DNA from 4 places in the Streptomyces callyspongiae genome. Region 4 is predicted to be linked to each of the others. Evidence: riboswitches for the same ligand, from Rfam matches in the RefSeq annotation. Region 4 holds a riboswitch; each other region holds the start of a gene.
The links. A riboswitch is a leader RNA that binds a small molecule or an ion and turns the genes downstream of it on or off. The one in region 4 is predicted to bind cyclic di-AMP.

Region 1 (3,199 bases), on a different contig from region 4:
TGACGGTCCGCCTGGACGAGTTCCTGGCGCGCACCGAGGAGTTCCGCACCGTGCGCGTGCCGGCCCACCGTGCCTGGACCGAGCGGCGCGAGGCGGTCCTGGCCTCGGCCCGCGACCGGCTGGGCCTCGACCGGTTCCGCCCCCGCGTGCAGCCCGGATTCGTACGGAACCGGCTGATCGACGAGGTGTACCTGCCGCTCGTCGGGGACGCGCTGGCCCGCCAGATCGGCACGGCGGGAGCGGACGGCGGGGCCGCGGGGCAGGGCATGCTGCTGCTGTTGTCCCCGCCCGGCTACGGCAAGACCACGCTGATGGAGTACGTCGCGGCGCAACTCGGCATGCTCTTCGTGACGGTGGACGGGCCGGCGCTCGGCCGTCGCACCACCTCGCTCGACCCGGCGGCGGCACCCGACGCGGCGGCGCGGCGCGAGCTGGAGAAGATCGACCTCGCGCTGCGCCTCGGGGACAACGTGCTGCTCCATCTGGACGACATCCAGCACACCTCGCCGGAACTGCTCCAGAAGTTCATCCCGCTGTGCGATGCGCAGCGGCGGATCGAGGGCGCCGACCGCGCCTACGACCTGCGGGGCAAACGGTTCGCCGTGTGCATGGCGGGCAATCCGTTCACCGAGTCGGGCGGCCGCTTCCGTATCCCGGACATGCTGGCGAACCGGGCGGACGTGTGGAACCTCGGAGACGTGCTGGGAGGAAGGGAGGACCTGTTCGCACTGAGCCACGTCGAGAACGCCCTGACCGCACACCCGGTGCTGGCGCCGCTGGCCGACCGGGAGCGGGAGGACCTGGACCTGCTGGTCGGGATGGCCGAGGGCGACCCGGGCGCGACCGCCGACCGTCTCGTCCACCCCTACGGCCCGGAGGAGCGGCAGCGCGTCGTCGCGGTGCTGCGCAACCTGTTGCGGGTGCGGGACACCGTGCTGCGCGTGAACGCCGCCTACATCGCGTCGGCGGGAGAGGCGCAGGAGTTCCGTACGGAGCCACCCTTCCTGCTCCAGGGGTCCTACCGCGACACCAACCGGTTGGCCGGACGTCTCTCCGGAGTCATGAACGACGAGGAGCTGGAGCAGCTGCTCGACGACCACTACGCGGCCGAGGCGCAAGCGCTGGCCTCCGGCGCAGAGGCCGCGCTGCTGAAGCTGGCGGAGCTGCGGGGACGCCTCGGCCCGGCCCAGCGGACCCGCTGGGCCGAGCTCAAGCGGGAGTTCGGGTAGGGCGCGGGCGGGGTCCGCGCGCGGCGGTCACCTGATCACGAGTTGCTGCCCGGGCAGGATCAGGTCCGGGTCGCCCCCCACGACGGAGCGGTTGTCGCGGTAGATCTGCTGCCAAGTGGTGCCGTGGGCCGCGGCGATTCCGCTGAGGGTGTCGCCGGAGCGCACGGTGTAGGCCGTGCCGGACGACGCGGGCCCCTGGGTGTTCTGCTGGGGAGCGGACGGTTGCGGCGGCGCCGGTTGCGGGGCCGTCTCCTGGGGGGCGGGCGGCTGGGGAGCGGGCTCCGGCGCCACGTCGGCGGACGGTGCGGTGGAGGTCAGACCGCCCTGGCTGCCGCAGATCGGCCAGGCACCCGGCCCCTGCATCTCCAGGAGCTCCTCGGCCACACTGATCTGCTGGTTCTTGGTCGCCAGGTCGGCACGCGAGGCGTACCGGGTGCCGCCGGCCGCTTCCCAGCTGGACTGGGAGAACTGGAGGCCGCCGTAGTAGCCGTTGCCCGTGTTGATTCCCCAGTTGCCGCTCGACTCGCACTGGGCGACCTGCTCCCAGGTGTCCACGGAAGCCGCTCTGGCGTTCGATGCCGAGATCAGGGGGAGGGCGAACGCGGCACCCGCCGTTCCGGCCAGAGTGGCGATGCGGGCACGCGTACTGGAGAGACGAGCGCGATACTTGCCAGTGAACAGCATGATGTCTCCTCACCGACGCCTGCGAGGTGAGCTGTCGGGCTCGGGCCGGAGAGTGCCCGTCCGTCCGCTGCCGCGGGCGGATACGCCCCGAGCCGCTCCCTCCTTCGGGTGCGGCGGCCTACCTGGGTCCCCCGCTCCTGCCTACGGCGCTCACGCGACGGAGTTGCCGCGACCGCCGGCAGGATTCGGCGTGACGGTCGCGGTGCCCGTCAGGTGACGAGCGATGCGACCGTAAGCACATCGGACCGGAGTGTTCAAAAACCGACATTCGGGGTGCGGAGTTGGTGTCGCACCTGTGGCGCCAGGCGTTCGCGCTGGTGGGTGCGGCGTGTCGGCAACAGGGGGCGCTCGGCGGGACGTCACCCGGGTGGGCGCAGACCGAATGCGACGCGCCACTGGCGGTCCTGACGCCGCGTCGATCCGACACCGAGGCGTCCGCCGTGTGACGAACGTGTGTGGCGCGGGGGTGCCTGCTCTCAAATTCTCGATGTGAAAACGGGCACGAACGGGCATATGTCGACGTCTCGGGTGGCCCGGGGCGTGAAGGTGCGTTGACCGCTTCGCGGTCGATCTGTAACGCTACGATCGCCATGGGCGGAGTGGTCGCCGTCCATGGAGGCACCCTGTTCGGGGTGGCCGGCAGGGGGAGAACCAAGGATGGAAGGTGGCAGAAATTACCGAGTGAAGTCTGCTTCCTCTTGAACTTGTGTGCCGGCACTGGGGGTCGGAGAGGTGACTCTCCGCGGCGTTTCGACGGTACGGGCCAGTGTACGTTCGCATTCACATGCCTGGATTTCGGTTGCCTCGATGCGTCGGGAACGGCCGGGGTCTTCGCGGGGAGACCGAGCAGTGACAATTCGTATCATTGTGGCCGACGATCGACGCCTCATCGCGGAGACCCTTTCGGGAGCACTCGCGCAGGTACGGGGTTTCGAAGTCGTGGAAACGCTCGACGACAGCCGCCAGATCATTCCTGCGGTGCGGCGCACCAAACCGTCGGTTGCGGTTCTGGGGGTTTGCGAGCCCGCCGGGAACGAGATCCGGCTTGCCGATGAACTCCGCGTCGCCGTGCCCGGCTGCGGAGTTGCCGTCATCACCTCACGTCCGTCCAGGGAGGTGATGAGACGTGCTGCGGGCGGCGCGTTCAGCGTGATCCCGAGTCATGCGCGACTGAACCATCTGATCCATGCGATCCGGGGGATCGTGGCGGGCTGTCACACGATCGACCCGTCGCTCCTGAGGGCGCGGCGCACCGGTCGTCCGCTGAGCGAGCGGGAGAGGGAGGT
Region 2 (3,199 bases), on a different contig from region 4:
CAGGGCGGTCGCACCGCGGTGGTGACCGGGGCCAACAGCGGTCTGGGCTATGTCACCGCCCGCGAGCTGGCGCGGCGGGGCTGCCGCGTGGTGCTGGGATGCCGGAGCCGGGGCCGCGGCGAGCAGGCGCTGGCCCGGCTGCTGTCCGAGGTGCCGGAGGCCGATGCGGAACTGCGGCAGCTCGACCTCGCCGATCTGAAGAGCGTCCGGGCGTTCGCGGCGGCACTCCCGGACGAGCCGCTGCACCTGCTGGTGAACAACGCGGGCCTCATGGCGGTCCCGCATGCGAGGACCGCCGACGGCTTCGAGATGCAGTTCGGCGTCAATCACCTCGGCCACTTCGCCCTGACGGGCCTGCTCATGGACCGGCTGCTGGCGGCGGAGGGCGCGCGGGTGGTGACCGTCTCCAGCCTCATGCACGTCCTGGGCAACGTCGACCTGCGCGATCCGCACTGCGAGCGCCGGTACCGGCGCTGGATGGCGTACGGCCGCTCCAAGACGGCCAATCTGCTCTTCACGCACGAGTTGGCGCGCCGCGTCAACGGCCGGGACCTGATCGCCGCAGCGGCCCACCCCGGGTACTCGGCGACCGAACTGCAGACGAAGGGGCCGCGCCTGGCCGGTGACCGCGTCGGGGAGCGGTTCATGCGCCTGGCGAACGCGGCGGTCGGCTCCCCCGCCGAGCTGGGCGCCGCCGCCACCCTGTACGCGGCGACGTCGGAGGAGGTCGTGCCCGACAGTTTCACCGGGCCGAGGGTCCTGGGGTTGCGCGGTGGGCCGGGCCGGTCGTGGCGTGCTCCGTGGACGCGGGACGACTCCACGGCGGAACGGCTGTGGGGTCTCTCCGAGGACCTGACCGGGGTGCGCTTCGACGCCCTCGGCTGACGCGACGGCACCCGAGCCCCGTTTCACGCCAACGCGCGCCAGTTGCCACCTTTGTGGAGTGGAAGCGACGAAAAGACAGAAGGCACCTTTTGCCCGTCTGGCCCGTTTTGCATCACTCCGCACCCGTAGATACGGGTTTGCCATTGGGGGCGTGACGCGAATAACACCGCGGTCACGATACGGAGTCATTCGCGCCCGCCCTTTCGATGGGCCCTTCTCAACATCCCTGGTCACGCGCCCACTTCGCGCCACAAGAGGGAAGATCGACACAACCGAGCGAAAACGGAACGGAGCGGACCGTCGCGTCGAGAGCCCGTGAAGCCTTTGTGACGATCTTCCGCGCTGTCCGTTTTCTTGCCGTCGGCGAAACCGATGTGCTTTGGTTCCCACGCCGTCGCGCTGAGCGGCGGACCTGAACCGGGACGCCGAGTCCTGCCGCCCGGTGCAGGTGCCACCCGTGACCCATGAACGGCAGGAGTGGGGGACCCAGGTAAGTGCCGCGCCGGGAGTCCGTGTGCCCGGAACGGCTAGGGGTGAAGTCGCAGTGAGCGCGCCGCTCGTGGCGCTCGCGCAGGCGACCGGGCAACTCCAGCCCGAACCCGACAGCTCACCTCGCAGGCGTCGGAGAGGACCATCAGCATGTCTGCACGTGGACGTCATCGTCGCCCCAAGACCCAGCGCTTCGCCCGCCGCGCCACCGCTCTCGCCCTGACCGCGGGCGGCGCCGGCATCGCCCTCCCCCTCGCCACCGCGGGCGGGGCCCAGGCAGCTTCCGTCGACACCTGGGACAAGGTCGCGGAGTGCGAGTCCAGCGGCGACTGGAGCATCAACACCGGCAACGGCTTCTTCGGTGGCCTGCAGTTCACCCAGTCCAGCTGGGAGGCCGCGGGCGGTACCGCGTACGCGCCGCGCGCCGACCTGGCCACCAAGGACCAGCAGATAGCCGCGGCCGAGAAGCTGCTGGCGCAGCAGGGGCCGGGCGCCTGGCCCGTCTGCGGCCCGCAGGCCGGCCTGCAGCAGAACAGCGGCGCCCCGGATGTCGACCCGGACGGCAGCGGCGACGCGGCCTCGGCCGCCCCGCAGTCCGAGGACACCGCCCGATCCGCCCCGAAGAAGGCCTCCCGCTCCGAGGACTCGCGGAAGATCGCCCCCTCGAGCTACACCGTGGTCAGCGGCGACACGCTCTTCCAGATCGCTCGCTCCCACGACGTCGACGGTGGCTGGCACACCGTGTACGAGGACAACCGCGAGGTCATCGGCGGCAACCCCGACCTCATCTTCCCCGGCCAGGAGTTCACGCTGAACGCCGCCGAATCCGGCAAGGGCGACTCGGGCAAGACCGGGAAGAGCACGTCGGAGAGCTCCGCGAAGAAGACCGCCGACACGAAGGCCGGGAGCAAGGACTCCGGCAACGAGGCGTCGGAGAGCAAGGCCGGATCCACCGAGACCGAGACCACCTCCGCCGACTCGGCGGCCAGCGGCTTCTCCGCACCGGTCGACGCCCCCACCAGCACCCCGTACCACCAGGCGGGCAGCAGCTGGTCCAGCGGCTACCACACCGGTGTGGACTTCGCCGCCGCCACCGGCACCACGGTCAAGGCCGCCGCCAACGGCACGGTCGTCTCCGCCGGCTGGGGCGGTGCCTACGGCAACCAGATCGTCATCCAGCACGACGACGGCCGCTACAGCCAGTACGGCCACCTCTCCTCGCTGTCGGTCTCGGCCGGTCAGCGGGTCGAGGCCGGCCAGGCCATAGGCGCCGTCGGCACCACCGGCAACAGCACCGGCCCGCACCTGCACTTCGAGGTGCGCACCGGCCCGGACTACGGCTCGGACATCGACCCGGTCGAGTACCTGCGGGCGAACGGCGTCACCCTCTGACCCGACCGCCCCGCGCATCGCACGCCGCCCGGCTCCCCGTGAAGGGGACGCCGGGCGGTGTCGTTTCCGGCCACTCCCCCACCACGCAACCGGCGCCCGCTCCCTTCCGTGGCGGCCGACGCCTCCGTCCGGACCACCCCTCTCAACCCTGAAAGGCCCGGGTGCGTCGGAGAAGGAGAGCCGAGACGTCCGCGCCTCCCCTCGTCCCGTACCGGTCGCGTCACGATCGGCGCGCCCCGCTGTCTCTGGCTGGAATGCATGGTGTGGGATGGGGAGCCGCAGACCGAGATCACACGACAGGGGGAGTTCGTGGCTTCACACGGCCAGACACTACGAAGGGCCGCCCGGGCCGTCGCCCAGGGCGAGAACCCGCGCTCCGTCGCGGAGAGCGAGTTGCGCCGCTACGCCGGCGCGGGCGGCGGCGAGGCGCCGC
Region 3 (3,199 bases), on a different contig from region 4:
CGCCTGTCGTCGGCCGTTGTCGGTGGCAGTGTTCCGGGTTCCGCTTTTCGTGGCCTCCGGTGCCGCAACGGTGCTGCCCGGGCCGTGGGACTGCCCGGTTCGGCGGGATGGACGGGTGAACCGCCGCCCGGCGCCCCCGTGCGGGTGAGCAGGCTGATCCGGGCGGGTGACCCGGTGGCGGGGTGGCTCGTTGGTCCCGGCATGGCTGTGATGCTCACGCAGTGGTCGCCGGTGCCGTGGTCGGGGGAAACGGTTTCCCGTCCGTCGCCGCCGCCTGCCGAGGGGACTGCGCCCACGCCGATCTACGAGTCGTTGGTGCGCGAGTGGGCGCGTGCGGGCCGGGCCGTTCCCGGCGGACTCCGGGGCGACAGTGGCGCATCGGGCATGGCCGAGGTGGGCCGGTGGCCCGCTGAGGATCGTGCGCCCCATCCGTACGGCGTCGCGCCGGGGGCCTTCGGCTCCTTCGCGGAGGCGGTGCCCGCGCAGGAGACCGGGACGCGGGACGTCTCCGGTGCGTACGGGCGGCCCGCACGCCACCTCTCCGCCGTCGTGCAGTCGGGCACCCAGCCGCACGTCTCCGGGTACGGCGACGGCGGCGGCGAGGGCCGTCCCGACGGCTGGGGGTACGGAGAGGGGAGCCGGTCGGACCGCGCTGCCGGGAGCGGCGGGGCGTCCCCGGGCCGCGGCGGCGAGACGTCCACCGCCCAACTGCCGGATTCCGGGGCGGCGTCGGGCGGCCCGGCCTGGGAGCGCGTGCGCATCCTGTGACGCACGGCCGTGCCACCGACCCGGCCGGACCGCCCGGTGCGCGAGGCGCCGCACGGGCGGAAGTGACGCCTCCTCATGGGTGCACGACGTGACGGATCTGTGATCACCCTCGGAGCCGGCACGCTGACGCCAGGTGTCGGCGTGTCCGTAATGGCGTCCGATGAGTCAAGCGTCCCCGTCAAAGCATCGGCAAAATCGACGGACGGGCTTGGAATCGCCGAGCCAGGTCTATTAACGTTCGATAACGCAGCGCGGTCGTCACTGCCGTCACACCAGGCGGCTCCGTGCACTGTCGCCTAATCCTTCACGTGTTTCACCGCGCGGACGCATCGTGCGGATGAAGCATCGAGGGAGCCGGGGAACCACCAACTCCGGGGTGAATCGAACGGCCCCAGCCGGGGCCCGACGTAGGAGACCTTCCTGCTCCGAACCCGTCAGCTAACCCGGTAGGCGCGAAGGAAGGAAAGGAGAGCGCCCTCGTGGCGTCCACCAGATTCGCCCCCGAGGCCGGCGGAGCACCCGAGGCCTACGGGCCCGCGCGCCTGTACGGCCACACCGGCCCCACCACGTCCTTCCCGCAGGTCGTCCCGACCGGCGGCAGCACCGGCGGCTCCGACGACACACTGACGGGACTGCCTCCCTACGCCGAGGGCAACGCCGCGGACGCGTCCGACTGGGCCTACGGCCCCGAGGACGACGGGTCCTACGGCGAGTGGAATCCGACCGCCGAGTCCGTGCGCCCGGTGCGCGGCCGGCACCGCGTGGCGAAGCAGCGCGGCGGCATGGCCCGCAGCGGAGCGGTGCTGGGGGTCGGCATGATCGCCGCGGTCGGAGCGGGCGGCATGGCGGGAGCGAAGGAGCGGCCCGCGGCCATGTCCGTGCCCGACCTCGACTCCCTCGCCGGGTCCGTCGCCGGCGAGCTGCCCGACCGTCTCGCCGGCCTCGTCCCGGACGGCGGCGACGAGAACGGCACCGCCACGGTCGCGTCCCCGGCGCCGCTGACGTCCGTCACCGCGGTCGCCCCCGACACCGGCGCGGACACCACCACGGACACCGATGCGGGCGACGCGCTGCGGGCCCGCATCCTGGAGCAGGCCGCACAGCAGCAGAGCGCGGCCGACGCCACCGCCCGCGAGGAGGCCGAGAACGCCGCCGCGCAGCAGGCGTCCCAGGCCGCCGCGGACAAGGCGGAGGCGGCGCGCAAGGCGGAGGAGGAACGCAAGCGGAAGGCTGCCGAGGAAGCCGCGCGCAAGGCCGAGCAGGAGCGGCTGGCACGTCTGGCCGCCAGCTACACGGCACCGGTCACCTCCTACACCCTCACCTCCGGCTTCGGAGCCGCCGGGAGCATGTGGACGGCCGACCACACCGGCCAGGACTTCGCCGCCCCCACCGGCACCCCCGTGTCCGCCGTCCATGCCGGAACCGTCAAGGAAGCCGGCTGGGCGGGCAGTTACGGCTACCGGATCGTGCTCGAACTCGAGGACGGCACCGAGGTCTGGTACTGCCACCTGTCGTCGATGAACGTCTCCGTCGGTACGCAGGTCACCACCAAGGACGTCATCGGGAACGTCGGGGCCACCGGCAACACCACCGGACCCCACCTGCACCTGGAGGTCAGGCCGGGCGGCGGCGACCCGATCGACCCGCTGGCCTGGCTGCGGAGCAAGGGCCTCGGCATCTGACGGGCCGCATGGCCCCCCACGACAGCCGGACGGGTGCCCCCGTCCCGTCCGGCACACTCCACCCCCCACATCGCGTCCCGCCACGAGGACGCGACCGCCGTCCCGTCGCCGGACGGGACCGCGTCGTCCTCCCCCACGGCAGCGCTCGTCTCCGGAAGGGACGGGGCGGCGGTCACCGGGGACGGTACGTCCCCTCCTTCCCGGACTCCGGCGGCCCTGGTGCATACCCCCCGACACCAGGGCCGCCGGTCTCCTCCGGCAACGCGGCAGGGACCCGCGGCAGAGCGGGCACCCGCCGCCCCGTCACCCGGCAGGCGGCACCTCCCCGTTCAGCGCCGCAGCTGCCCGTAGGCATGGCGCACGTGCAGACGCACCACCCGGCGGCGCTGGTCGACCATCGCCGCCCGGTACTCGCTCCAATCGGCGTGCTCCCCCGAGATCGCCCGGTAGAGGTCGACCAGCTCCTCCACCGTCCGGTCGTACGGATCCGCCGCCATCTCCGACAGCTCCGCGTCGCCCTCCGCCACCGTCCAGGCCCAGCCGTCCGCCGTGGAGACGTGGTAGCTCGCCCGGGAGTCCCGGGCGAGGTTCCTGGTCTTGGCCCGGTCCGCGGTCACCGAGACCCGCACGATCCGCTCCTGCGGATCGTAGGCGTGCAGCACGTTCGACAGCTGCGGCCGTCCGTCCCGCTTCAGGGTCACCAGAACCCCCTGCTTCCGGTCGGACAGCAGCGACAGCAACGCCTCCTG
Region 4 (3,199 bases):
GCGCGGGTGCCGGCGGCGATCACCGTCGGCGCCACCGACCGGGAGGACCAGCGCGCCTCGTTCTCCAACTACGGGACGTGCGTCGACCTGTTCGCACCGGGCGTGGACATCGTCTCGGCGTGGAACGACGGCGGGAGCGACACGCTCAGCGGCACCTCGATGGCGACCCCGCACGTCACAGGCGCCGCAGCGCTGTATCTGTCGCAGCACCCCTCCGCGGGGCCTGCGCAGGTGCGGGACGCCGTGGTGGACAACGGGACGGCCGGTGTGGTGGGCGACCCCCGCACCGGGTCGCCGAACGTGCTGCTGTACTCGCTGTTCTGAGCCAGGACGGCGACGTCCGATCGCCCCGTCGCGGCCGGTGGGCCGCGGCGGGGCGATGCCGTGCGAGGGGCGGTGCGGCCGCTCAGACGGACAGCGGCACCTCGTGGATCTGTGCGGCGGGGTGGCCGGTGCGCTCGTGGACGCGCTGCACCGCCTCGCGGGAGGGTGCCTCGGACAGGCAGTAGACGACTCCGGCGTCGGGGTCGGCCCAGGCCCGCTCGAAGTGCACGTTCTCCTCACCCTCGATCGCCAGGTCCGCCTGGTGGGCTTCCCTGAGCTGGTCGGCGGTGATCCCCTTCATCCCTTCGTGGACGTCCATGAACCTGGCCATGACGATGCACCTCCGAATTCGTGCGTGCCCTTCCATCGTGCTCCCGGACACCGGCGCACGGCCACTGCCACGGCCCGGCACCGGAACAGAGGACTGTCTCGGGACACCCGGCCGCAGCACTGGGCGACCGTCCGCTCACCCGGCGCGAGCGATCCGGATCAGGCGCGCGCGGACTCGCACACCGAAAATCAACCAAAGGCCGCAGGGCGGACATGCCGGCCCTCGGTGGTCGCGCCCGGCATCCGACGTACCACCGGACACCAACACGCGGAAATAATCGGACATACGACGCACACTGCGGCCCTGTGGCTGGACTCACACGACCCGGTACCGCTTCTTCGGGAACCGAGGAGACCCGCGCCACCTTGATTCTCAATTCCCTTTGCACGCAGACCGCTTAGGAATCGGAAGCACAGAGCCCCTCTCACGCTCGGAAAAGACGCCGTTGCATAGCGTCCACAAGTTCCCCCGCCGGAAGATCGGAAAGGCGAAACAGGGCATTCCCGCCGCTTGTCTCCGTCAATTCGGCTGTGTTCCTATGTGCTCGCTTCCGCACGACATGGCGGGAGCTCCGCACCCGGAACGCCGAATCCTGCCGGCCGGTGGCGGAAAGCGCAGCAATCAACAGCGGCAGGAGCGGGGGAACCAGGTAAGCGCCGTACCGCACTGCGGTCCGGCTTGGGGTGAAGCCATGCCTCGTCACGCCCACGCGGGACGGGAATTGGCCGGGCACTTCTTCTCGCCCGAATCCGACAGCTCACCTCGCAGGCGTAAGAGAGGAATCACGCCCATGTCCCGTGGACGCCACCGTCGCCCGCGTATCCAGATCAACTCCCGTCAGCTTTCCCGCCTTTCCGCCGTGCTTGTGGCAGGCGGGGCGCTCGCCGCGCCCCTCGCCGCTGCGGGCACCGCGCAGGCCGCCCCGCAGGGCGCCCAGCACGCCGCTGCGGCCGGCACCGTGAAGACCTCCGCCAAGGCCGAGCAGCAGGCCGCGGAGACCTACACCGTCGCCAGCGGCGACACCCTCTTCCGGATCGCCGAGGCCCACGAGGTCGACGGCGGCTGGCAGAGCCTCTACAAGGCCAACAAGGAAACGGTCGGCGACAACCCCGACCTGATCTTCCCCGGCCAGGAACTGACCCTCGAGGCCGCGCCGGCCCCGAAGAAGCAGGGCGGGGACGAGCAGTCCTCCGCCTCCACGGCGAGCGCCGACCAGGCCTCCTACCCGGACAACCTGGACGGCTGGATCCGCGAGGCGCTGTCCATCATGCAGGAGAACGGCATCCCGGGTACCTACGAGGGCATCCACCGCAACATCATGCGCGAGTCCAGCGGTGACCCGAGCGCCATCAACAACTGGGACATCAACGCCCAGAACGGTACGCCCTCCATCGGGCTGCTGCAGGTCATCAAGCCGACCTTCGACGCCTACCACGTCGACGGCACGGCCTGGGACCAGTACGACCCGGTCGCCAACATCGTGGCCGCCTGCAACTACGCGGCGGACCGCTACGGATCGATCGACAACGTCAACGGCCCCTACTGAGCGGACGCCGCAGACGACACCGGGCTCAGGCCGCTTCCCCGTCCCGGCGGGGAAGCGGCCCGAGTCGTTCCCGGGCGCCCTCGCAGGCGTCCTCCCGGCCGTCGGCACACCGGCACACCGGCCGGCGCGATTCAGTCCGGCAGGGCGGACGAGCCGCCCGCGTCACCGTCGTGGTGAAGGGGCATGCGGCCGCCGGTCAGCGGCCGGCCGGATCCGCCGCGGCGCGACGCCACCACCTCCGCCGCGATGGACAGCGCCACCTCCTCCGGCGTCCGTGCCCCCAGGTCGAGCCCGATCGGCGAGTGCAGACGGGCGAGTTCGGCCTCCGTCAACCCTGCCTCCCGCAACCGCGCGAGACGGTCGGCATGGGTGCGGCGCGACCCCATCGCTCCGACGTACGCCACGGGCAGCCGGAGCGCACGCTCCAGCAACGGCACGTCGAACTTCGGATCGTGGGTGAGGACGCACACCACGGTGCGCTCGTCGACGGCAGTCCGGTCCAGGTAGTCGTGCGGCCAGCCGACGACGACCTCGTGGGCCTCCGGGAAGCGTTCCGTCGTGGCGAACACCGGCCGGGCGTCGCAGACCGTGACGTGATGGCCGAGGAACCGGCCCGTCCGCACCAGTGCGGCGGCGAAGTCGACCGCGCCGAACACCAGCATCCGGGGCGGCTCGACGCTGGACTCCACCAGGAGCCTGACCGGCTCGCCGCACCGGCTGCCCTCTGCCCCGACCTCGAAGGTGCCGGTGCGTCCCGCCTCCAGCATCGCCCGTGCCTCGGCCGCCGCGGTGCGGTCCAGTTCCGGCGGGCCGCCCAGGGAGCCCGAGCGGGCGGCGCCGCGCGGCGTGCTGCCGTCCGGCCGCACCAGCAGCGCGCCGCCCAGGAGTTCGGGCGGCCCCGCCACCGCGCGGACGAGGGCCGCTGACTCCCTGCGCGCGCCTGCCGCGAGCGCCTGGGCGATCACCGCGCGGTGCGGGGCGCCGGCCCGTACGGGCGT

Region 1: it holds a riboswitch for cyclic di-AMP, as region 4 does, so the genes downstream of both, ACL06G_RS04680 (LysM peptidoglycan-binding domain-containing protein) here and ACL06G_RS14130 (transglycosylase SLT domain-containing protein) in region 4, are expected to answer to the same signal.
Region 2: it holds a riboswitch for cyclic di-AMP, as region 4 does, so the genes downstream of both, ACL06G_RS09470 (peptidoglycan DD-metalloendopeptidase family protein) here and ACL06G_RS14130 (transglycosylase SLT domain-containing protein) in region 4, are expected to answer to the same signal.
Region 3: it holds a riboswitch for cyclic di-AMP, as region 4 does, so the genes downstream of both, ACL06G_RS18300 (M23 family metallopeptidase) here and ACL06G_RS14130 (transglycosylase SLT domain-containing protein) in region 4, are expected to answer to the same signal.

Annotation. Positions count from the first base shown of each region.
Region 1 covers NZ_JBJZOM010000004.1:86,817-90,015, reverse strand. The annotation lists gene ACL06G_RS04685 (DNA repair ATPase) at 1-1,229, shown strand, start outside; gene ACL06G_RS04680 (LysM peptidoglycan-binding domain-containing protein) at 1,257-1,913, opposite strand; cyclic di-AMP (ydaO/yuaA leader) riboswitch at 1,915-2,072, opposite strand; gene ACL06G_RS04675 (response regulator transcription factor) at 2,763-3,199, shown strand, end outside.
Region 2 covers NZ_JBJZOM010000008.1:9,863-13,061, forward strand. The annotation lists gene ACL06G_RS09465 (oxidoreductase) at 1-885, shown strand, start outside; cyclic di-AMP (ydaO/yuaA leader) riboswitch at 1,329-1,521, shown strand; gene ACL06G_RS09470 (peptidoglycan DD-metalloendopeptidase family protein) at 1,525-2,766, shown strand; gene ACL06G_RS09475 (SPFH domain-containing protein) at 3,025-3,199, shown strand, end outside.
Region 3 covers NZ_JBJZOM010000019.1:77,967-81,165, forward strand. The annotation lists gene ACL06G_RS18295 (hypothetical protein) at 202-768, shown strand; cyclic di-AMP (ydaO/yuaA leader) riboswitch at 1,078-1,235, shown strand; gene ACL06G_RS18300 (M23 family metallopeptidase) at 1,248-2,450, shown strand; gene ACL06G_RS18305 (PPOX class F420-dependent oxidoreductase) at 2,780-3,199, opposite strand, start outside.
Region 4 covers NZ_JBJZOM010000012.1:135,775-138,973, forward strand. The annotation lists gene ACL06G_RS14120 (S8 family peptidase) at 1-324, shown strand, start outside; gene ACL06G_RS14125 (SCO4226 family nickel-binding protein) at 407-655, opposite strand; cyclic di-AMP (ydaO/yuaA leader) riboswitch at 1,259-1,441, shown strand; gene ACL06G_RS14130 (transglycosylase SLT domain-containing protein) at 1,446-2,201, shown strand; gene ACL06G_RS14135 (XdhC family protein) at 2,333-3,199, opposite strand, start outside.